DNA from 3 places in the Amycolatopsis sp. WAC 01416 genome. Region 1 is predicted to be linked to each of the others. Evidence: riboswitches for the same ligand, from Rfam matches in the RefSeq annotation. Region 1 holds a riboswitch; each other region holds the start of a gene.
The links. A riboswitch is a leader RNA that binds a small molecule or an ion and turns the genes downstream of it on or off. The one in region 1 is predicted to bind S-adenosylmethionine.

Region 1 (7,713 bases):
GATGTGCGCGATGATGCAGAAGTTCCGGATGAGCTCCGGGGGCGTGAAGGTCGTGTCGGCGAACGTCGTCAACGGGTTTCCTCGCGAAGGTCGGGGTGTGCCACCTCTATGGTCCCATGCCGCTCCGGGTGCGGGTGGGGGTCATCCCCGATGCGGCCCGTGGTGAGCTGTGGTGCCCTCGAAGTATGAGTACTTCACTGTCCCAAATGCTCGATCGCACGTTCGGCCATCCCAGGGGACTGCTCGGCCGGTTCGGCGGCCTGGCGATGGCGCACGGCAACGCCGCCACCGAACTTCGCATCGTTGAACTGGCGTCGATCGAGTCCGGCGAAACCGCGCTGGTCGTCGGCCCCGGCCCGGGAGTCGGCCTCCAGGCCGCGGCCGAACGCGCGGACCGTGCGGTCGGCGTCGACCCCTCTCCGGAGATGCTCGCCCGCTCCCGTCGCCGCTGCGGCGACAAGGTCGAGCTACGGCGCGGCGCCGCGGAGTCCACCGGTGAGCCCGACGAGAGCGTCGACGTGATCCTGAGCGTCAACAACGTGCAGCTGTGGGAAGACCGGGCGGCCGGTTTCGCCGAGCTGTTCCGCGTGCTGCGGCCCGGCGGCAGGCTGCTGCTGTCTTCGCACGAGAAGTGGCTGCCGGTGTCCCGGCACGAGCTGGCCGACGAAGCGGCCGCCGCCGGTTTCACCGACCTGCAGACCTGGACGTGGGACCCGCCGGGCTTCGGCGCCTCGCTCGCCGCTCAGCTGCGCGCGATCAAGCCACGGCCCTAACGCGGGTCGGTGCGCAACGGATGCTCACGCGGCACCTCGACCAGCACGATCCTGGTGCCGTCCGGATCGGCGATCCACGCTTCGTCCAGCCCCCAGGGTTCACGACGCGCCCCGCGGACCGGTTCCAAGCCCTTCGCCGCGAGCTCCGCGAGCGCCGCGGACAGATCCCGGACCTGGAGCCACAAGGCGACGTCAGGGGTCGGGCCGGTCTCCCCGGTACCGACGATCTCGATCGACCCGTTCCCGGCGAAGAACACCGTCCCGCCGGGGAACTCCTTGTCGATCGCCAAGCCCAGGGTGTCCCGATAGAACGCCGTCGACACCTCGAGGTCCTTCGGGTGGATCAGCACCCTGCTGCTCAGCACGTCCATGACCCCATCCCTACCGGACGGGTTCAGGCCATCGCAATCGCGGTGATCCCGGCCAGCACCACCGCCGACCCGGCCAGCCTGCGGACGGCGTTCGCCTCCCCCAGTACCAGCCAGGCGGCGAGGCCGCCCAGGACGATGCTCAGTTCGCGCGCGGGTGCGATGAGGCTCACCGGAGCGATCTGGAGGGCGTAGAGGACCAGCAGGTAGGCGACCGGTGAGAGCAGGCCGACGATGAGGATTTCGCGCTTGTGCTCGCGCCACAGCCACGCGACCTCCTCGCGGTCCTTCAGCGCGTACGGCGCCATGAGCAGGCTCTGCACGATCGCACCGGTTCCGAAATAGATGATCGGCGGGACACCGAGGCCGGTGACCGAATGCGCGTCCCACAGTGTGTAGGCGGCGATCGTGACCCCGGTCAGCAGTCCGTAGGCCACGCCTTTGCGGCGAGCGACGCGATCGGCGGCGTCGGCATGCGCCGGTGCGCGTCCGGTACCGATGACCAGCACGCCGGCGATCACGAGGAACGCGCCGATCAGGCCGAGCACCCCTGGCCGCTCGCCGAGCAGCACGACGGCCGCGAGCACCGAGAGCAGCGGCCCGGTACCGCGGGCGACGGGATAGACGACGGACAGATCGCCGACGGCGTAACCCCGTTGGAGGACGATCCCGTAGGTGACGTGGAACACCGCCGTAACCACGGCCGCGAACAGGCAGGTCCACTGTGGACGTTGCGGCTCCACCGCCAGTGAGACCGCCATGACGGGTACGAGAAGGATCGCGGAGAGGCTGTAGTAGGCCCAGACGAACCGGGCTCCGCCACGGCGGATCCGCTTGGCTGCCAGATTCCAGCCCGCGTGGATGACTGCGGCGATGACGACCAAGGACAGAGCGGTGGCGTTCACGGCGGACCTTCCCGTTTTCCGCGCATGCGGAAAACACCGGTCCTCCAGGCTTTTGTCCCGTCAGATGAACGGCAGCGCTTCCGGCCCCGCCGATGGTGCCGCTCGGACCTGTCCCCTCTGCCCTGATTATGTGTTTCGCTGAACGGGCAGGCGGCGGAACCCTAGGCACTACGATCTTCACCGTACCGCAATCCCCCCTCCCCAGGCGGCCGTGAGCGGCCCCGGGGCGGCTGTTAAGATTGCCTCTCACCGTCGTGTGGCATTCCGTCATGGAGGAAACCCGCGCCGCTCTCACGAGCATGCAGGGCCGGTCACAGCGCGGCGGCGAAACCACCGAGAGATTCAAGAGGAGCGCCCCCGTGGCCAACATCAAGTCGCAGATCAAGCGCATCACCACCAACGAGAAGGCGCGTCAGCGCAACCAGGCGATCCGGTCCTCGGTGAAGACCGCGATCCGCAAGTTCCGCGAGGCAGCCGACGCCGGCGACAAGGCCAAGGCCCTGGAGCTGCAGAAGGACGCGGCCAAGAAGATGGACAAGGCTGTGACCAAGGGCGTTCTCCACGCCAACCAGGCCGCCAACAAGAAGTCCGCGCTCGCGAAGCGCGCGAACTCTCTCTGATCGGCTTTCGAAGGGCCCCGGCGACTCACGTCGCCGGGGCCCTTCGCCATGTTCAGCGGCTTGTACCGTGGGCGTCGACGACCTCAAGCACGGCGCGTTCCAACGCGTACTCCGGGTTGGCCGCGACCCCCTTGACCTCGGCGTTGAGCCGGGCGACCACCCGCATCGCGGTGGCCAGACCGTCCTGACCCCAGCCTCGGGCCTGCCCCTGCGCCTTGCGCACCTTCCACGGCGGCATCCCCAGCTCGCCGGCCATCTGGTTCGGGTTCCCGCGACCGGCGCCGGACACCCGCGCGATCGTCCGGACCGCGTCGGCGAGAGCGTCGGCGACCAGCACGTGCGGCACGCCCAGTTGCATCGCCCAGCGCAGCGATTCGAGCGCCGCGGCCTTGTCACCGGCGACGGCCTTTTCGGCGACGGCGAATCCGTTCACGTCCGCGCGGCCCCGGTGGTAGCGGCGGACCGCCTGCTCGTCGACCGTTCCGCCCGCGTCCGCGACGAGCTGGGTCGCGGCCGACGACAACTCACGCAGATCCGAGCCGACCGCGTCGATCAGCGCGAGCACGGCCGCACCGTCGATCTTCCCGCCGACCCGGCGGACCTCGTTGCGGACAAAGGATTCCCGCTCAGCGGCCTTGGTCAGTTTCGGGCATTCGACGACCTCCGCCCCTGCCTTCTTCAAGGCGGCGGGGAGCGCCTTCGCGGCCTTGCTCCGACCGCCTCCGCTGTGCACGACGACGAGCACGATGCCGTCGGCGGGCGCCTTGACGTAGGCCATCACCCCGTCGGCGAGCTCCTGCGAAATGTCCTGCGCCGATTCGAGGACGATCACCCTGCCTTCCGCGAACAGCGAGGGGCTGACCATCTCCGCGAGCGCCGGGACTGTGAGGTCCGACACCCGGATCCGGGTGAGATCCGCCGTCGGATCGGCGGCTTTGGCCGCGTCCGAAGCGCCGCGGACCGCGCGTTCGATCAGCAGCTCTTCCTCACCGAGAACCAGGACCAGCGGCGATGGGGCGGAAGCTTGCGTCGTCACGGTGACGATCCTGCCACTCGTCCTCTCGTGTGCTTTGTCCGGTGATGTGTTCCGGGCACGGTGGCCCCACCTGAGGCTCATGTCGTACGGTGTTGGCGAGGCGACGCGATGACACGCGTGCCGACAATCGAATACCGCTCATCCAGAGGGGCAGAGGGAACGGCCCGACGAAGCCCCGGCAACCGGCGTCAGCCTGTCATTCCGCGATCGCGGGATAGCTGACGAACACGGTGCCAATTCCGGCCCGCCACGGCGGGGCAGATGAGGAAAGGACCTCGCGATGACCGCAACCCTCGGCACGACCTCCACCACCAAGACCCCGGATCTCGGACCGGCCGTCGAACTGGTGTCGAAGGAAGAGGGACACCGGCAGCCGCTCGCCCCCGAATTCGTTTCCGCCGAGGACTTCTCGCCGCTCGAAGTCGCCTACGACTTCGGCCGCGTGCGCCGCGAGGACATCGAAGCCGGACCGAAGAACATCTGGCGCTACAAGAAACTCCTTCCCGTTCCGTCGAACGTCGAAGAAATCCCCAACACCGAACCCGGCGCCACCCGGCTCATCCAGGCCGACAGGCTCGCGAAAGCCTTGGGCGTCAAGAAGGTCTGGGTCAAGGACGACACCGGCAACCCCACGCACTCGTTCAAGGACCGTGTGGTCGCCGTCGCGCTGGCCGCCGCCCGCGAATTCGGCTTCGACGTGCTCGCCTGTCCGTCGACCGGCAACCTGGCCAACGCCGTCGCCGCCGCGGCGGCCCGCGCCGGCTGGCGGTCGGTCGTGCTGATCCCGAAGACCCTCGAGCGCGCGAAGATCCTCACCACCGCCGTGTACGACGGCGACCTGATCGCGGTCGACGGCAACTACGACGACGTGAACCGGCTCGCCACCCAGCTCGCCGCCGAGCAGGAGAGCTGGGCGTTCGTCAACGTGAACGTCCGGCCCTACTACTCCGAAGGCTCCAAGACGCTGGCCTTCGAGGTCGCCGAACAGCTCGGCTGGCGGCTCCCCTCCCAGATCGTGGTCCCGATCGCCTCCGGTTCCCAGCTCACCAAGGTGGACAAGGGTTTCCGCGAGTTCGGGCAGCTCGGTCTCGTCGACGAGACGCCGTACAAGGTGTTCGGCGCGCAGGCCACCGGCTGCTCCCCCGTCTCGGCGGCCTTCCGTGCGGGCCACGACGTCGTCCAGCCGGTCAAGCCGGACACGATCGCCCGGTCGCTCGCGATCGGCAACCCGGCCGACGGCCCCTACGTCCTCGACGTGGTCAACCGCACCGGCGGCGCGATCGAAGACGTCACCGACGAAGAGGTCGTCGAGGGCATCCGGCTGCTCGCCCGCACCGAGGGCGTCTTCACCGAGACCGCCGGTGGGGTCACCGTCGCGACGGCCAAGAAGCTCATCGAGACCGGCAAGCTCAACCCGGACGAGGAGATCGTCCTGCTGATCACCGGTGACGGCCTGAAGACCCTCGATGCCGTCGAGGGCAAGATCGGCCCGAAGGCCACCGTCAGCGCCTCAGCCGACGCGGTCCGCGAAGCACTCGGCATCTGAGACCTGTTGGCGGAGCTGAGGACGGGTTCGCTAACAGGACATAACGCGTGAACCCGCCCTGGCCGAAGGCCCGCTATCGCGGTGGCAGGACGCCCTGACCGCCCATAAGGACGTGTTCAACCAGATCGCGTCCTGTCGACGTCGATCGCGGCGCGGATTCACCGACAGGCACTGAGTTCCCGCCCGGCCCGCCTCAAGAACGAGGCGGGCCGCGGGGCTCACCCCGGCGCAGCAAGGCAAGTCCCCGCGCGTCGGCGACGACCGCGGTGTCGCCGTCAGTGTCCGTTCTGGCGATCGACGCGCCGACCGTGGCCAGATTGTCCAAAGTGGACTTGTTCGGATGGCCGTAGGTGTTTCCGGCCCCGACACTCACCAACGCCACCCTCGGTGCGACGGCGTTGAGGAAATCCGGTGCCGTGTAACGGCTTCCGTGATGCGGGACTTTCAGGATCTCGGCTTGCAGATCGGTACCCTCGGCCATCAGGTCGGCCTGCGCGGCGAGCTCGACGTCGCCCGTCAGCAGTAGCCTGCCCGCCGGGGTACCGGCGCGCAGGACGACCGAGCCGTTGTTGATCACCGTGCCGTCCTGTTCGAGGACCGAACGCCGGGTGACATACCGCGGCCCCAGTACGTCGAGCGACAGCCCCGGCCAGTCCAGCCGCTGCCCGATTCCCAGCTCCAGCAAGGGAATCCCGCGGCGTGCGGTCTCGTCCGCGACCTGTTGCCACGCCCAGGCGGGAGCCCGGCCCGGGCCGACGGCGACCGCACCGACCGACCGGCCCTCGAAGACGGATTCGAGGCCGCCGATGTGGTCGGCGTGCAGATGACTCAACACGATCAACGGAACACGATCCACGCCGAGCCTGCGCAGGCATTCGTCGACCGGTCCCGGTTCCGGCCCGGTGTCGACCAGGACCGCTCTGCCCGGCTCGCCCGTGGCGAGGGCTACGGCATCCCCCTGTCCGACGTCGCAGGCGATGGCACTCCACGACGCCGGTGGCCAGGCCGGTGCCAGCACCCGCATCGGTACGAAGACGAGCAGACCGGCGGCCAGCGCGACCGCCAGCAAGATCCTGGCGTGGCGCAGCCGGACGACGACGAGCACCACGACGAGCAGGCCGGCCGCCAGCAGCCCACCCCACCAGCCATCCGGCCAGTCCACGACCGCACCCGGCGCCCGGGCGCCGTGGCGGGCCACGGTGATGAGCCAGCTCGCCTCGGGTTCGGTCAGGCGGACCAGCAGCCTGCCCGCCGACGGCCACCACGGTCCGACGACGGTGGCGAGCACGCCGAACACGGTGGCCGGGGCGACCACCGGCGCGGCGAGCACGTTGGTCACCACCGAGACGAGACTGACCGATCCCGCCATGCCCGCGATGACCGGCGTCGTCACCACGAACGCGGCCAGCGGGATGGTCAGCCCCTCGGCGTAGCCTGCCGGAACTCCGCGTCCGACCAGCCACTCGGCCCACCGCGGTGCCAGCAGGACGAGCCCGGCCGTGGCCAGCACCGAAAGCGCGAACCCGAAGTCCGCGGCCATGGCCGGATCGGCCACGACGAGCCCGGCGACCGCGAACGCCAGCGCGGGCAGCGCCGAACCCCGGCGCCCCAAGGCCAGCGCCAGCAGCCCGACCGCCCCCATCACTCCGGCGCGGAGCACGCTGGGTGCGGGCCCGGCGAGGACCACGAACCCGGCGAGCCCCGCGGCGGCCGCGGCGGCGGACGTCCGCGGCCCGACCCGGAGCACCCTCAGCAGGAGAAGAATCGAGCCACAGACGATCGCCACGTTCCCACCGCTCACGGCCATCAGGTGGGACATGCCGGAGTCCGTGAACTCGCGTTCGACCCTCGGGGACAGCGTGCTCGTGTCCCCCACGACCAGTCCTGGCACCAGACCGGCCTGCTCCTCGGGGAGGACGGCGCACAACTCCCGGAGCCCGGTGCGCAGCGATTCCGCGGCTCGCTGCCACCAGGGCGCCGGTCCGAGGGCCGACGGCGGACCTCGCACCGAGAGGACCGCGACCGTGAGCTCGGCCCCCTTCGCCGGTGCGAGCCGCCCGGAGGCGGTGACCTGCTGCCCGGGCAGCAGGTCCGTCCACCCCTCGGCGGGAGCGAGCAGGAGGATCCGGCCGGCCGAATCCACCACCCGCTCACCCGTCACCACGGTGTCCACCGTCGCGGCGATGACCACCAGGCGGGTGCCTGCCCGGCGATCGGCGTATCCAGCACCGCGGACCGGACGTGGCCGCTCGGTGACCACCACCCTCGTGGTGACTTCGCTCCCCCGTGCGGCGGCGGCACGGAGGTCGTCGTGCTCGGCGGCCCGGATCCGCAGCGCCACCGGACCGGCGGTGAGCGCGCCGAGGACCGCGAGCGCGCCGAGGCCCACCACCCACCGGGACGCCGTCCGGCGGGCACGGACACCGGCGGTGATCGCGAGCACCACGGCGGCCGCACCGCAGAGC
Region 2 (7,713 bases), on a different contig from region 1:
GACCCGCTCCGACGCCTGCCGGGGCAACGGGATGTCCGGGCTGCTTTCCGCGAGATCGACGATCTCCGAGAGTGCGTCACCGCGTCTCTCCGCCGGCGTACGGTCGTCGGCTTCTCTGTTCGGAGCCGGATACGCCCGCGGCACCAGAAGCGCGTTCAGGCGGGCGCCTGTTTCGGGGTCGAGGTTGCCACGCAGGTCCCAACGACCGGTGCGCTTCTGACGCAACCAGAACTCGCTTCGCTGAAGTTTCGGACTGGGATCCTCTTTGGGGTTCCCGTCCGGGTCGAGATGCGCGAGCAACTCCGTCCCCGCCACCGTGACGTCGCGTGGTCTGGCGACGCAGGCGAGCTCGACCAGGCCCTTCTCGGCCTCGTGCCGCGTGCTCGCGGTGAGGTGGTCGGGCAGCCGCTTCATGACGGTGACGATCCGGTCGATGCCGGCCTCGGCCAGCGCTCCGGTGGAGGCCGCGGTACCGGTCAAAGGCGCGACGGGGTCGATCGACGTGCCGTCGCGCACCCGTCTCGAATTGAGCGCGACCGCTCGAGCGGTCACCTTCTGGGCCTCCGCTCGAGGAACCCGAGCCACATGCTCGTAAAAGACGGCGATCGAGTTGTATCCGTAGAGCTCACGGACACCACGGGACTCGATCTCGGCCAGGATCTGGCCGACTTCGGCGATCAGACGTCGCCCTTCGCGTAGCCGTGTCTGCAACTCGTCGAGAAGCAGTTCGGCGTCACCTTCCGGCAGGTTGAGCGGGAAGGCCTTGGGAATGTTTGTGCTGGTCATCCTTCGATTGTCGAGGCAGATTCGAACTAATGCACGGTATCGATCGGGTGGATGATCATTACCCTCCGGGGGCGCCGACCTGCGCGTATCACCCTGGAGTGGGATGGGTGTCAGTTCGAAACGCCACAAGGATGATGGGAGCGGATCACGTCGGACCCCTGCCTGAGGGGGTGAGCTGTTCCCACTCCTCGCGGAGCACCCCGTAGACGACGGCGTCGTGCACGCCGCCGGACCAGCGTCGAGCGCGCCGGAACCGGCCTTCTTCGACGAAACCCAGCCGTCGTCCGACGGCGATCATTCCCGGGTTCCCCGAGAACGTCGCGAAGTCCAGGCGCAGCGTGTCGGTGCGGGAGAACAGGTAAGTCGTCCACAGGCGCAAGGCTTCGGTGCCGAATCCGCCGCCCCAGTACCGCTCGTCGTAGATGACCAGCCCCATCCGCCGCCAGTCGGTCTGCCTGCTTTCCCAGTACCAGCTGACCCTGCCGATCAACCTGCCATCGCTCAGGTCGCACACGGCGAGGCTGGCGCGGGGATCGGGCCGTTCGGCGTTGGTGGTCGTGAGTTCGCTCGCCGTGGATGCGACAGCAGCTGCGGTCGGGGTGCCGAAGTAGGGCCCGTTGGTCGTGTGCCAAGGCCGCGCGGGATCGAGCAGGTCTTCGAGCGATCGGAGATCGGATGGCCGCCAGTCGCGCAGCCGGACTTTCTCACCTTCGAGTACGACGTCGTCCACCGGCCAATCGTGGCTTGCCGAGGCTGACTACGATTGTCGGGTGACTGAACTGCTCGGCCCTGCGGAGATCAGGGCGCTTGCGGCCGAGCTGGACGTACGTCCGACCAAGAAGCTCGGCCAGAACTTCGTGCACGATCCCAACACCGTGCGCCGCATCGTCGATCTTTCCGGGATCGGCGAAGGTGACGTCGTGCTGGAAGTCGGGCCGGGTCTCGGCTCGTTGACCCTCGGACTGCTCGCGACCGGTGCCGAGGTCGTCGCGGTCGAGATCGATCCCGTGCTGGCGAAGCGGCTGCCGGACACGGTGGCCGAACGAGGCGGGGCCGAAAGGCTGAAGGTCGTCGGTGCGGACGCTTTGCGGATCACGGCGGGCGACCTGCCAACGCAGCCGACCGCGCTCGTCGCGAATCTGCCGTACAACGTCGCGGTTCCCGTCGTGCTTCACCTGCTCGCCGAGCTGCCGTCGCTCACCAGCGGCCTCGTGATGGTCCAGACCGAGGTCGCGGATCGGATGGCGGCAGGCCCGGGGAGCCGGACTTACGGCGTGCCCAGCGTCAAGCTCGCTTGGTACGGGAAGACGCGCAAGGTCGCCGCGGTGCCCCGCGCGGTGTTCTGGCCGGTTCCGAATGTGGACTCCGCACTCGTCGCTTTCGAGCGGGGCGAAGTGGTGTCGTCCGTTGACCGGGAGCGGCTGTTCGCGGTGGTGGACGCCGCCTTCTCTCAACGGCGGAAGACTTTGCGTGCCGCGTTGGCGTCATGGGCCGGTTCCGCCGAACGCGCGGGGGAGCTGCTCGAAAAGGCGGGGATCGACCCCAAGACCCGCGGTGAGCAGCTGGATGTGCACGAGTTCGCTCGGATCGCCGCGGCGGCCGTCTGACCGACCGTGGAAGATGTGACCGGCACCGCGCCGACGCGAGTTGGTCAAGGTCAGCACGAGTGCGTAAGTCCTCTTCTAGATCTGCCCGAGTCCGGCACGTCTTAGCAGGCAGCGTCCTTGCCGAGGTCCAAGAGCACCTGTCGCTGTCTCAAAGTATGGGCAGCGAATCCTGTATGATGGACGCGACCAGACGTGTGATCTGCGCCTACGCGCTTGCTTTCATCCAGTGGGATCGGTTTTACTCAGTGAACCATCCCGAGCGACTGAGAGACCTGGCTCGCCGAAGTCGCAGCAACCACCCTCCACAGGGCAGGTGCTACAGCCAGGACCGATGGAGGCTGTGCCTAATGAACAGGGTCACCCACCCGCTCCTGCTGACCAGGCGACGCGTTGTCGATGAAGGTCGCCGCACGGTAAGTGCGTGTCGACGCTCCACCGTTACTGCCTGAGTTCTTTCCCTTATCTCTGAATCCGTCCGTTCCGGACGGTTACTCGGTGACGGTCGGCGCGCTCGAAAGATGCAGCGCCCCATGTGCATGGAGCCCTTCGTGATCACTGTCGAAAACCTGTCCAAATCCTTTCCCCTCAACGGAAATCCGGTCGTCGCCCTGCGCGATGTGAGCGTGGACATCCAAGCGGGCTCGCTATTCGGAGTCGTGGGTCCGGCCGGCTCCGGCAAGTCGACCCTCGCTCGTTGCATCGGCCTGCAGGAGCGCCCCGACCGCGGCGTCGTCCGGCTCGACGGCCTCAACACCGGAACCCTCGACGGACGGCGTCTTCGCGAGATCCGCCGCCAGGTCGGTGTCGTGAGCACCAAACCGGAATTGCTCGCCGAGCGCACCATCGCCGGCAACATCGCTTCGCCGCTCGAACAGCTCGGCCTCGACGGTCCGCAGCGCCGCAACCGGGTCGGCAACCTGCTCGACCTGGTCGGGCTCACCCCCCGGGCGGGGCAGCGGCCAGGCGACCTGACCGAGGGGCAGCTGCGCCGGGTGGCCATCGCCAAGGCTCTCGCCGCCGGGCCGTCCGTGCTCTTGGCCGACGACCCGACCGCGGGCGTGCAGCCCGAAGAGTCCGGCGCTGTCCTGACCGTGCTCGACCGGGCGCGTGCCGAGCTCGGAGTCACCGTGCTGCTCACCACTCCCGACGCCGGCGTGGTCCGCCGTGTCTGCGACGACGTCGCGGTCCTGGAGGCCGGGGCGATCATCGAACGGGGAACCGTGCTCGACCTGGTCTCCGACCCGAACAGCCGGACCGCGCAGGCGCTGCTTCCCGCGATCGAGACCGGGCGGGCACAGGCCTCGAAGTACGACCGCGCGGTGGACGTCGTGCTCGTCGGCTTCGCTTCGGTCGGTGCGCTGCTGCCGGAAGCCGCCGGTCGCTTCGACGTCGAACTCGCCACCATCGGCGGCGGTCTGACCCGGATCGGTGACACGCCGGTCGGCCGGTTCCGCCTCGGTGTGCGCGGTGAGCGCGCGGACGCCGCGCTCGCCTGAATCGCCGAACGCGGCGGCCACGTGACCCACCCGGTCCGCGGACCGCAGGGCGTCGCCGCCTGATTACTCCGCGAACGGGCCGTCCAGGACGAAAGCTGTCCGGGCGGCCCGTTTCGTGCCTGACTCGTCCCGTTCTCTTTTCTCCTGGTGACAGCACAAGTGGAGCGGCCACGTAGTCTTGACTGGTGCTCGCCGTCGTACCGCCTCCAGTGACCGTCAGGGTCCCCGCCAAGGTCAACCTGCACCTGTCGGTCGGTGACGTACGCCCGGATGGCTACCACGAGCTGGTGACCGTGTTCCAGGCGCTTTCCCTGACCGACGAGGTGACCGTCGCGGTCACAGAAGACCCCGGTGTCGAGGTTTACGGCGAAGGCGAAGGTGCCGTGCCGACAGGGGCCAACAACCTCGCCTGGAAGGCGGCGCAGGCACTGGCGGCCCACGTCGGCAAGGCGGACGGCGAGTCCAAGGTCCGAGTGGTGCTGCGTAAAGGCATCCCGGTAGCGGGCGGGATGGCCGGTGGCAGCGCCGACGCGGCCGCGACCCTGGTGGGCCTCGCGTCGCTTTGGAAGCTCGACATTTCCCGAGACGAGCTGGCCGGTATCGCCGCGAAGCTCGGCAGCGATGTTCCTTTCGCGCTCTACGGCGGAACCGCGTTGGGTACCGGTCGGGGCGAGCAGCTGGTGCCGGTCTTGTCGAGGCACACGTTCCACTGGGTTCTGGCGTTCGACCAGCGTGGTCTTTCGACTCCGCGGGTGTTCGGCGAGCTGGACAGGTTGCGTGAAGAAGGCAGCCCGCCTCGGATCGGTTCGCACACTCCGGTGGTCGAGGCGCTGGCGTCCGGTGATCCGCGGCAGCTGGCGTTGCTTCTCGGCAATGACCTGCAAGCGGCCGCTGTCTCGTTGCGTCCGGGACTGCGGCGCACGTTGCGGGCCGGGGTCAACGCCGGTGCGCTTGCCGGCACCGTGTCCGGATCCGGGCCGACCTGTGCCTTTCTGTGCGCGGACGCGCAGTCGGCCGTCGAGGTCGCCGCGGAGTTGTCCGGTGCGGGGGTCTGTCGCACGGTTCGTGTCGCGCACGGGCCGGTCCCCGGAGCCCGGCTGGTCGGCGGGGATGACGCGCCGCGACCGTCGCCGCCTCGGGTGCACGCATGAGGGTGTCCGAAATGGACACCGACTAATTCGTTGTGTTGCAAGCTTTTTGGAAAGGATCGGCTGAGGCATGGCCAACTTGGTCAACCTGGAGTCGGTGAGCAAGTCCTTCGGGGTGCGCCCGCTGCTCGACAGTGTTTCGCTCGGTGTGGCGGAGGGGCAGCGTATCGGCGTCGTCGGTCTCAACGGGGGCGGGAAGACGACGCTGCTGGAGGTCCTCGCGGGGATCGCCGAGCCGGATACGGGACGTGTCAGTCAAGTCCGGGGCTTGCGGATGGCCGTGGTCACCCAGCGGACCGAACTTCCCGACGGCAGCACGGTCGGAGATGTCGTTCTGGAGCGCTACGGCGCTGAGCACGAGTGGGCCGCTGACGCGCGAGTCAGGTCCATTATGGATGGTCTGGGAATTACCGCTCTCGGAATCGAGAAGGCGACGGCGAACCTGTCCGGTGGCGAACGGCGCCGCGTCGCGTTGGCGGCGGCCCTCACCGGTGAACTGGACCTCGTCGTGCTCGACGAGCCCACCAACCATCTCGACGTCGAAGGTGTGCGCTGGCTCGCGGATCACCTGCTCAACCGCAGGATCGCGGTCGTGGTCGTTACCCACGACCGGTGGTTCCTCGACACGGTCGCGAGTGTGACCTGGGAGGTCGCCAACGGTCGCGTCGAGCAGTACGAAGGCGGATACGCGGACTGGATCTTCGCGCGGGCCGAGCGGGCGAGGCTGGCGGCGACGGCCGAGGAAAAGCGGCAGAACCTGGCGCGTAAGGAGCTCGCATGGCTGCGTCGCGGCCCGCAGGCCAGGACGTCGAAGCCGCGTTACCGCGTCGAGGCGGCGGAAGCCTTGATCTCCGATGTGCCGGAGCCGCGGGATTCGGTCGAACTTCAGACTTTCGCCCGGCGTCGGCTGGGGAAGACCGTGCTGGAGATCGAGGACGCCACGTTGACCGTCGGCGGCGACCGCACCTTGCTCGATCACGTCACGTGGCGGATCGGGCCCGGCGACCGGATCGGCCTGGTCGGCGTCAACGGGTCCGGCAAGACCACACTGCTCAAGCTGCTCGGCGGCGACACCGAGCCTGAGACCGGACGGCGCATCCAGGGCAAGACGGTCAGCCTCGCGCACCTGCGGCAGGAGCTCGACGATCTGCCGGGTGATCTGCGCGTGCTGCAGGCGATCGAAGAGGTGTCGGGGCGGGTCGTGTTCGGCAAGCAGGAACTCACCGCTTCGCAGCTGGCCGAAAAGCTGGGGTTCCCCGCGTCGAGGCAGTGGACTCCGGTCGAAGACCTTTCCGGTGGTGAACGGCGACGCCTCCAGCTGTGCCGGCTGCTGATGGCCGAGCCCAACGTGCTGCTGCTCGACGAACCGACGAACGATCTCGATATCGACACTCTGCAGCAGCTGGAAGACCTGCTCGATTCGTGGCCGGGCAGCCTCGTCGTCGTTTCGCACGACCGGTACCTGGTTGAACGCGTCTGCGACACGATCGTCGCCCTGTTCGGGGACGGGCAGGTGACGCATCTGCCTGGCGGGATCGAGGAGTACCTGGACCGGCGCGCCAAGAGTCTCGAGAAGGCCGGTGCCGACCGGAAGCAGGGCAACGGGCAGGTTTCCGGTCCCAAGAAGAGCGCCGCGGAACAGCGGGCGGCGCAGAAGGAACTGTCCCGCCTCGAGCGCAAGCTCGACCAGCTGCACGCGAAGGAAGAAAAGCTGCATGCGGCACTCCTCGGGGCGGCCACCGACCCGACGAAGCTCATCGAGCTGAACACCGAACTGAAAGCCGTCGAAACGGAGAAAGAGGAGGTCGAAGCCCAGTGGCTGGAGACCTCCGAAGACGCGGAGTGAGTTCACTCGACGGCGCGCGCGTCTTTCGGCGCGGACAGTAGTGTGACGCGCATGAGTCGGTTCGTGGACACGCTCGTCGCCACCGCGGCGGGGCGAGGTCAGCAGCGGGGAATGGTCACCGGGGAGCCCAAGGAGCCGGTTCGGCGTACGTGGGCCGAGATTCACGAGCAAGCCAAGCGGGTCGCCGGCGGTCTGGTGACTGCCGGGCTCGAGCCCGGCAAAGCGGTGGCGGTCCTGGCGGCGGCACCGTCGTTGATCGCGCCGACGGTTCAGGCGGTATGGCTCGCCGGTGGCAGCGTGACGATGCTTCACCAGCCCACGCAGCGCACTGACCTCGCCGAATGGGCCGAGGACACGGTTCGTGTGCTGCGGATGATCGGCTCCGGCCTGGTGCTGCTCGGTGAGCCGTTCGACCAGTTGGCGCCGGTGCTCACCGAGCACGGCATCGCCTTCCAGGTCATCACCGAGCTGATCGAGGCCGAACCGCTGGCGGAGCCCGTGCCGACGGCCGAATCGGACACTGCGCTGTTGCAGCTGACCAGTGGGTCGACGGCCGACCCGAAGGCCGTTCGGATCACCTACGGAAACCTGTACTCGAACGTCAAGGCGATGGTCGAACGCGCCGAGTTCGATTTCGACGTCGATGTGATGGTCTCGTGGCTGCCCACGTTCCACGACATGGGGATGGTCGGCTTCCTGACGGTCCCGATGACGTTCGGCGTCGAGCTCGTCAAGATCACGCCGCTCGAGTTCCTTTCGGGACCGTTGATCTGGCCGCAGCTGATCAGCAAGTACAGCGGCACGACCACGGCCGCGCCGAACTTCGCCTA
Region 3 (7,713 bases), on a different contig from region 1:
GCTCCTCGTCGCCGTGATCGCCGTCCGGGTGTCGATCCGGGTCGGCCTTCCCTCGCTGCTGCTGTACCTGGGGATGGGGGTCCTGCTCGGCGAAGCCGGGTTCGGCATCCAGTACGACAACCCCGAGCTCACCCAGTCACTCGGCCTCGCCGCGCTGGTGATGATCCTTTCCGAGGGTGGCCTCACCACCCGCTGGACGGCCGTGAAACCGTCGCTGGGCATCGGAATCGCACTGTCCACAGTGGCCGTCGTGGTGAGTATCGCGGTCACCGGCGCGGCCCTGCACTGGTTGCTGGGCCTGGACTGGCGGATGGCGTTGCTGTGGGGCGCGGTGCTGGCCTCGACCGACGCCGCCGCGGTCTTCTCCGTGCTGAGATCGGCGGGGATCGGCAAACGGCTGGTCGGCGCGCTGGAGATCGAGTCGGGGATCAACGACGCCCCGGCCTACATCGCCGTCGTCGTGCTGGCCGAGGGCGCGACCGTCGACTGGTCGCTGCCGCTGCTGGTGGTCTACGAACTGGCCGCCGGCCTGGTGATCGGCCTCGCGTTCGGCTGGGGTGGGGCGTTCGCGCTGCGCCGGGCGGCGCTTCCCGCCACCGGTCTGTACCCGCTGGCCACGGTCGCGGTCTGCGTCGTGGCGTACTCGAGCGGTCAGCTCGCCCACGCGTCGGGCCTGCTCGCCACCTACGTCGCGGCACTGGTGCTGGGGAACTCGAAGCTGCCGCACCGGTCGGACACGCTGTCCTTCGCCGAGGGGCTCGGCTGGCTCGCGCAGATCGGGCTGTTCGTGCTGCTCGGCCTGTTCGCCTCGCCGAGCAGGATCCTCGAAAGCCTGGTCCAGGGCCTGGTCGCGGGCGCGGTCGTGTTGTTGCTCGCCCGTCCGTTGTCGGTGGTGCTCTCGGCACTGCCGTTCAAGATCCCTTGGCGAGAACAGGTGTTCCTGTCCTGGGCGGGCTTGCGCGGGGCGGTCCCGATCGTGCTCGCGCTGATCCCCCTGTCGTCGGGGGTGCCCGGCGCGCAGGAGCTGGTCGACGCGGTGTTCGTGCTGGTCATCGTGCTGACGCTGCTCCAGGGCGCGACGCTGACCCCGCTCGCGCGCGTGCTCGGACTCGCCCAGCACACCGAAGCGCACGAGATCGACGTCGACTCCGCCCCGCTCGACGAGATGGGCGCGGAACTCCTGCAGGTCCGGATCAACGCCGGATCCAAGATGCACGGCGTCTACCTGGCCGAACTACGGCTGCCCATCGGGGCGACGATCAGCCTCCTCGTCCGCGACGGCGCCGGCTTCACGCCCAACAAGAACACCCGGCTCCAGGAACGGGATCAGTTACTCGTCGTGACCACCGCCGAAGTCCGTGACGCGGCCGAGCGGCGCCTGCGGGCCGTCGACCGCGCCGGACGCCTCGCCAGGTGGAAGGGCGAATCCGGCCAGTAGGTCACGGCCCGGCACCAGCTGTTCGTCGGTTGATCTCAGATAATTCTTCCCTTGCGTCCTCCTTTTGGATTACTTTCCCGGCAATCGACTCCATCGAATGGGTGAGTGTCGCGGGGTAAGGAGTACGCAAGGTGACGAAACTTCCTGTGCGGTTCGCCGGTCTGGGGGTCGCCGCGGCACTCGTCGGGGTGGTTCTCACCGCCCCGGTGGCGACAGCGGCCGGCGCGTTTCCCGTGTTCGGGCTGCCCTTCGAAACAGGCCAGTCGGTCTACTCGGCGGGGATCCACTCGGACAACGGGACCTCCGGCGTGAAGAACGCCATCGACTTCAGCCCCGGCGACCGGACCGTTCGCGCCCCGCTGGCGGGCACGGTCCGGATCCAGCACTGCGACGGCGGCGACTGGGTGACCGTCGACCACGACGGCGGCTGGCGGACCGGGTACTACCACCTGGAAGGCATCGCGGTCACCGACGGCCAGAAGGTCGCCCCTGGCGACGCACTCGGCCGGACCGGTAACGCGCTGCCCTGCGGTGGCAGCAGCACCGGCGCCCACGTGCACTTCACCCTGTGGACGCTGCCCGCGGCCGCCCCGCAGGGCGGCGACTCGCGCGACTTCGGCGTCGGCGCGGGCAACTGGAACGGCATGTCCTACGACGAGGTCTCCACCAAGGTCGCGGCGGCCTACGGCGAGGCCGTCGACGGCAAGACCTTCGGCGGCTGGCAGTTCACCGCGGGCACCGATCAGTACTCGGGGACCGCGACCGAGGTGTCCTCCCGCGCGATCGTCCCGCTGCCCGGCCGATTCCGCGCCTGACCTGCCGCAATTCGGCACCTGGTTGCGATGGTCCGGGCCGCGAACCAGCGCGATCAGGTGCCGAATTGCGGGTTTCCTCGCTTGCGGAGCACGTGAGCGGCGTCTCAAGATGCGGACGAGGGGTGGCTCGATCGCCTGCCCGTCCGCTAACTTCGTCCGTAGGTCACGAGTGTCAGCGTCAAGCCCCGGCTAGCTGACCGGCAACCCTCCTTCCGCGGTGGGGTGCCCCGGGTGAGGACCTGGCTCGTCGCGTGGTGCGACGGGCAAGCGCGGGATCCTCGTCGGGTCCCCTGGCCCGGAGGATGACGATGACTCTCGCTCTCGAACGCACGAACACTCCCGCCGCTGTCGCGGAAACCGTTGCCACACACGAAATCCCGACGGTCGCGTGTGCCGAGCTGCGGGTCCCGCTGGTGACCGGCGGCGGCAATGACCATATCGGATACGCCAACCTCGACCACGCGGCGAGCGCCCCTTGTCTGGACAAGGTGCGGGCCGCCGTCGACGAATTCCTGCCCTGGTACGCCAGCGTGCACCGCGGCGCCGGGTTCGCTTCGCAGATCTCCACCAAGCTTTACGAGCGCACGCGCGGAATCCTGCGGGACTTCGTCGACGCGCGGTCGACCGACGCCGTCGTGTTCACCCGCAACACCACCGATTCCTTCAACCTTCTCGCGCGCAGCCTGCCGAAGCACACGTCGGTCGTCGTGTTCGACACCGATCACCACGCCGCGCTGCTGCCGTGGCGGGGCCCGAACGTCCGCCGGATCCAGACCCCTCGCACCCGTCTCGCCGCGGTGTCCGCTGTGGACGAAGCACTCGCGGACTGCCCGCAGGGGCCGCGGCTGGTGGTCATCACCGGCGCGTCCAACGTGACCGGGGAACTGTTGCCGGTCAAGGAGATCGCCGCGGTCGCGCGGCGGCACGGCGCCCGGATCGCGCTCGACGCGGCGCAGCTCGCCCCGCATCGGAAGATCTCGGTGCGTGAACTGGACGTCGACTACGTCGCGCTGTCTGGCCACAAGTTGTACGCGCCTTTCGGTGCCGGAGCGCTGATCGGCCGCGCCGACTGGCTGCGCGCCGCCCAGCCGTACCTCGCCGGTGGCGGTGCGACGAAGCTCGTCAACCGTGACTCCGAAAACCTCGGTGTGGTCTGGAATTCCGGCCCCGAGCGGCACGAAGCCGGTTCTCCCAACACCGTCGGCGTCTACGCGCTCGGTGTCGCCTGCGAGACACTGGCCGGGAACTGGGACGCGATCGTCGCCCACGAGGACGAACTGCTGGCGCGGCTGCGTCGCGGTCTCGCCGCGGTTCCCGGATTCGCCGAACTGCGGCTGTTCGACGCGCCGGTCGACAGGGTCGGCACGCTCAGCTTCGTCGTCGACGGGTTCGACCCGGGCTGGCTCGCCGCGGTCCTTTCGGCGGAGTACGGCATCGGCGTGCGGGACGGCGCGTTCTGCGCGCACATCGCCACCAAACGGCTGATCTCCGCCGCCGGTTCGACCGGGCAGCAGGCCGTCCGGGTCAGCCTCGGCCTCGGCAGCACCACCGAACACGTGGACCGGCTCGTGCTGGCGCTGCGCCAGATCGTCGCCCGCGGCGCCCGCTGGCAGTACGAGAAGCCCGAGGGCCGCTGGGTGCCGGAGAACGATCCGCGGGAACTGCCCCCGTTCTGCGCCTGACCCACTAGCCTCACCCCGCATGGGGAACGAGCGACCACGTTATTGGTTTCCGCTGGCGTTGCTGGGATTCGCCCAGCTGGCGGTGGTGGCCCTGTCCGTCGGCGCGCGCCGGTCCGAGGGATGGTTCGCCTATGCGCCGTACGCGAACGGCGGCATGTTCGGATCCGTCCACGGCGGGGAGACGAGCCGTGAGGCCCTGACCGCGGTTTCGGTCGTCGGCATGGGCAGGATGGACAACTGGCTGTTCGCCGTCCTCGCGGTCTACCTCGGCACGGTGCTGTTCTACGCGTTCCGGGCGAAGACCGTTCGGTGGTGGAAGGTCGCCGGGATCGCGCTCGGCGGGCTGGTCGCCATCGTGCTGGCGGATCTGGTCGGCTACTGGGAACTCGACATGGACGGCGACGCGCGGAGCGCGGTTCTGCTGACGCTCGGCCTGGTCGGGCTCGCCTGGCTGGAGCGCAGCGTGCTGGTGCTCGTCGTGGCCGCGGCGTTCGTGCTCTGCGCGGTCGTGCTCGCGCGAGGGCAGCTCGCGTTGGTGCTGTCGTCGCTGGTCGCGCTCGCCGGCGCGTTCGCGGCCCTGCTGAGCAGGCCGAAGACAGCCGCCGAGGAGGCCTGAGCAGGCTCAGTGGACAATGGGAGAGTGAGTACAGAGCCCGAAACCGCGCCACCGTCGCCGCCGCTGCCCAAGAAGCGCGTCGCCGTGGTGTTCGCCGTCGCCGCGGTGCTGTGGGGGATCGACCTCCTCACCAAGCAGATCGCCGTGTCCACGCTCGAGGGCAAGCAGCCGGTCGAGTTCCTCGGCGGGCTGGTGTACTTCCAGCTGGTACGCAACCCCGGCGCCGCCTTCTCGATGGCGACCGGGCTCACCTGGGTGCTCGCGCTGGTCGCGATCGCCGTCGTGATCGCCATCGTCTGGCTGTCCCGGCGGCTGCGCTCGGTGGGCTGGGCGATCGGTCTCGGCCTGGTGCTGGCCGGTGCGCTCGGCAACCTCACCGACCGGATCTTCCGCGCGCCGGGCCCGCTGCAGGGACACGTGGTCGACATGATCTCCGCGTTCGCGCCGAACGGGCAGGGCTGGGCGATCTTCAACGTCGCCGACTCCGCGATCTGTGTCGGCGGCGTGCTCATCGTGATCCTTTCCTTGCTGGGCAAGGACTACGACGGAACATCCACAAAAGACAAGAAGAAAGCGGCGAGCGAATGAGCGCGCGGATGTTGCCCGTTCCCGATGGGCTCGACGGCATGCGCGTCGACGCGGGGCTGGCGAAACTGCTGGGACTTTCCCGCACGATCGTGGCGGAACTGGCCGAATCCGGCGAGATCCTGCTCGACGGCAGGCAGGCCGGGAAGTCGGACCGGCTGACCGCAGGCGGGCTGCTCGAAGTGACGCTGCCCGATCCGGCCTCGCCCATCGAGGTCGTCGTGGAACCCGTCGAAGGCATGAAGATCCTGCACGACGATGACGACATCGTGGTGATCTCGAAGCCGGTCGGCGTCGCCGTGCACCCGAGCCCCGGCTGGACCGGGCCGACCGTCGTCGGCGGGCTCGCCGCCGCCGGGCTGCGGATCGCGACCTCGGGCGCCGCCGAACGCCAGGGCGTCGTGCACCGGCTGGACGCCGGCACCACCGGCGTGATGGTCGTGGCGAAGAGCGAGCACGCGTACACCGTGCTGAAGCGGGCGTTCAAGGAACGCACCGTCGACAAGGGCTACCACGCCATCGTGCAGGGCCACCCCGATCCGACGCGCGGCACCATCGACGCGCCGATCGACCGGCACCCCCGGCACGACTACAAGTTCGCGGTCGTCCAGGGCGGGCGGCCCAGCGTCACGCACTACGAGGTCGTCGAGGCCTTCCGCGCCGCGTCGCTGGCGCAGATCAAACTGGAGACCGGCCGCACGCACCAGATCCGCGTGCACTTCTCGGCGCTCAAGCACCCGTGCGTCGGCGACCTGACCTACGGCGCCGACCCGGTGCTGGCGCGTAAACTCGGGCTTTCCCGGCAATGGCTGCACGCGAAGACGCTCGGCTTCGCCCACCCGTCCGACGGGCGCTGGGTCGAGTTCGAATCGGAGTACCCGGACGACCTCGCCACCGCGCTGCGGATCCTGCAGGACGAAAACTAGCCACGATGTGACCGGTGGGGCCGTGGGCCGGGTGGCGCGAAGGGCGAGTTCCCTCGGCTGAGCCGCGTGAAGGGGGCCTTCACGCGCAGCCGTTGTGACGTGTGGGGATTCTGTGACGGGGGATCAGTCGTCGATGGACCAGGTCAGCGTGCGCTCGTCCGGCTCCGGCCGGGGTGACCAGCGCACGGCGACCACGCGGGTGGCGTCCGGCAGCACGTAGACGGTGTGCCCGCCGAGGGTCTCACCGGGCCGGACGCCGATCTTGTGCGGCGGCCGCGAGGTCAGCGAGACCGGCGCCTTCGCGATCGGCTTGCCGTCGGCGGTGAGCAGTTCGAGGTAGTTGTCCGGAAGCGACACGAACGGGATGTTCCCGCGGTTGGTGATCTCGGTGTGCACGACGACCGATCGTTCGCCGGCCTCCAGCGAGTAGCCCGCCGCGCTGAACAGGTAGTCCGCCGGGTCCTGGACCTCGAGCAACTGGACGGTGAGCTGTTCGCCCTCCAGGCCCTGGGTCTCCATCACGTCACCGGTCCGGCCCTTCTTGCCCTCCGGGGCCGCCTGCGGGGTGACCTGCTGTTCGTCGCCGCGGGCCCAGGACGCGGTCTGCGGCACGCCCCAGGTGCTCATCACCGGGTCGGCGGGCGCCATCGGGGGCGGGGCGAACTGCTGCTGCGGCGGGGCGGGTGGCCGCGGCGGCGGCGCCATCGGCTGGCGCACCGGGGCCGACGGCGGGCCGGGATAGCGCCCCGACGGCGTGCCATGGACGTTGTACGCGCCCGACGGCGTGCCGTGCACGTTGTACGCACCGGACGGCGTCCCCTGGACGTTGTACGGCCCCGAGGACGTGCCATGGATGTTGTGCGGCCCGGAGTGACCGGGCGGGCGCTGGGGCTGTGGTTGTTGAGGCTGCGGGGGCTGCGGGGGCTGCTGAGCCCAGGAGGGCGGCGCCCCGGCGATGGCGGCCCGTAGCCCGTTCGGGTCGCTCTCGACGCCGACGAGCAGCGGCAATCCGCTGCCGGAGAGGGCGACCAGGCGGTACGCGACCTCGCGCGGATCCATCCCGACCTTGGCCGCGAGTTCGTGTACGGCCGCCTTGCCCAGGTCCGCGAGGGCGGCGAGCAAGCGGATGTCCACGGGATCGGTCACGGCCACGTCCGGGAACGCTACCGCCTCGCCTCCGGCGCCGCGGGAAGAGGCCGTCCGAGTGCCGCAAAACCCGGCTTCGGTAGGTCGCGGTCTCCATTAGGGTCGGGGATACCGCCTCCACCGATCACTGGGGAAGAAACATGAGCGAAGTCTCCGCCCTCGCCGACGAGTTCGTCGAAGCCCTCTTCGACGCCGAGCCGGTCATGCCCGCTTTGCAGGGCTTCCGCCCGGAATCGACCGGGCTCACCGATCTCGGCGAGGCCGCGGGAGACGCCTTCCGCGCGCAGCTGGCCGGGCTCGCCGAGCGGGCCGAGGCGCTCACCACCGAGGGGCTGAGCGCGGAGGAGAAGACCACCCGTGACGTCCTGATCGCGATGGCGCGGGCGAGGATCGCACTGCTGGACTCGCGGTTCGTCGAGTTCACCGTCAGCGACCTGTTCATCTCGCCCGCCGCCGAGGTGCTCACCGTGCTGCCGATGATGTCGGTCGGGACGGGCGCGCAGGC

Region 2: linked by a shared signal. The riboswitch ahead of DL990_RS17830 (methionine ABC transporter ATP-binding protein) and the one ahead of thrC (threonine synthase) in region 1 are both predicted to bind S-adenosylmethionine.
Region 3: linked by a shared signal. The riboswitch ahead of DL990_RS24200 (aminotransferase class V-fold PLP-dependent enzyme) and the one ahead of thrC (threonine synthase) in region 1 are both predicted to bind S-adenosylmethionine.

The regions. Positions count from the first base shown of each region.
Region 1 is NZ_QHHX01000006.1:38,267-45,979, reverse strand. It holds gene lepA (translation elongation factor 4) at 1-72, opposite strand, end outside; gene DL990_RS20935 (class I SAM-dependent methyltransferase) at 186-773, shown strand; gene DL990_RS20930 (VOC family protein) at 770-1,144, opposite strand; gene DL990_RS20925 (EamA family transporter) at 1,168-2,046, opposite strand; gene rpsT (30S ribosomal protein S20) at 2,406-2,666, shown strand; gene holA (DNA polymerase III subunit delta) at 2,719-3,702, opposite strand; SAM riboswitch class I at 3,838-3,970, shown strand; gene thrC (threonine synthase) at 3,983-5,248, shown strand; gene DL990_RS20905 (ComEC/Rec2 family competence protein) at 5,442-7,713, opposite strand, start outside.
Region 2 is NZ_QHHX01000005.1:125,068-132,780, forward strand. It holds gene DL990_RS17815 (DUF222 domain-containing protein) at 1-786, opposite strand, end outside; gene DL990_RS17820 (GNAT family N-acetyltransferase) at 932-1,516, opposite strand; gene rsmA (16S rRNA (adenine(1518)-N(6)/adenine(1519)-N(6))-dimethyltransferase RsmA) at 1,557-2,393, shown strand; SAM riboswitch class I at 2,641-2,731, shown strand; partial or broken gene DL990_RS17830 (methionine ABC transporter ATP-binding protein) at 2,942-3,952, shown strand; gene DL990_RS17835 (4-(cytidine 5'-diphospho)-2-C-methyl-D-erythritol kinase) at 4,075-5,040, shown strand; gene DL990_RS17840 (ABC-F family ATP-binding cassette domain-containing protein) at 5,108-6,883, shown strand; gene DL990_RS17845 (fatty acyl-AMP ligase) at 6,935-7,713, shown strand, end outside.
Region 3 is NZ_QHHX01000007.1:91,069-98,781, forward strand. It holds gene DL990_RS24190 (potassium/proton antiporter) at 1-1,438, shown strand, start outside; gene DL990_RS24195 (M23 family metallopeptidase) at 1,570-2,253, shown strand; SAM riboswitch class IV at 2,415-2,529, shown strand; gene DL990_RS24200 (aminotransferase class V-fold PLP-dependent enzyme) at 2,562-3,935, shown strand; gene DL990_RS24205 (hypothetical protein) at 3,955-4,551, shown strand; gene lspA (signal peptidase II) at 4,576-5,139, shown strand; gene DL990_RS24215 (RluA family pseudouridine synthase) at 5,136-6,062, shown strand; gene DL990_RS24220 (AsnC family protein) at 6,186-7,214, opposite strand; gene DL990_RS24225 (DUF885 family protein) at 7,349-7,713, shown strand, end outside.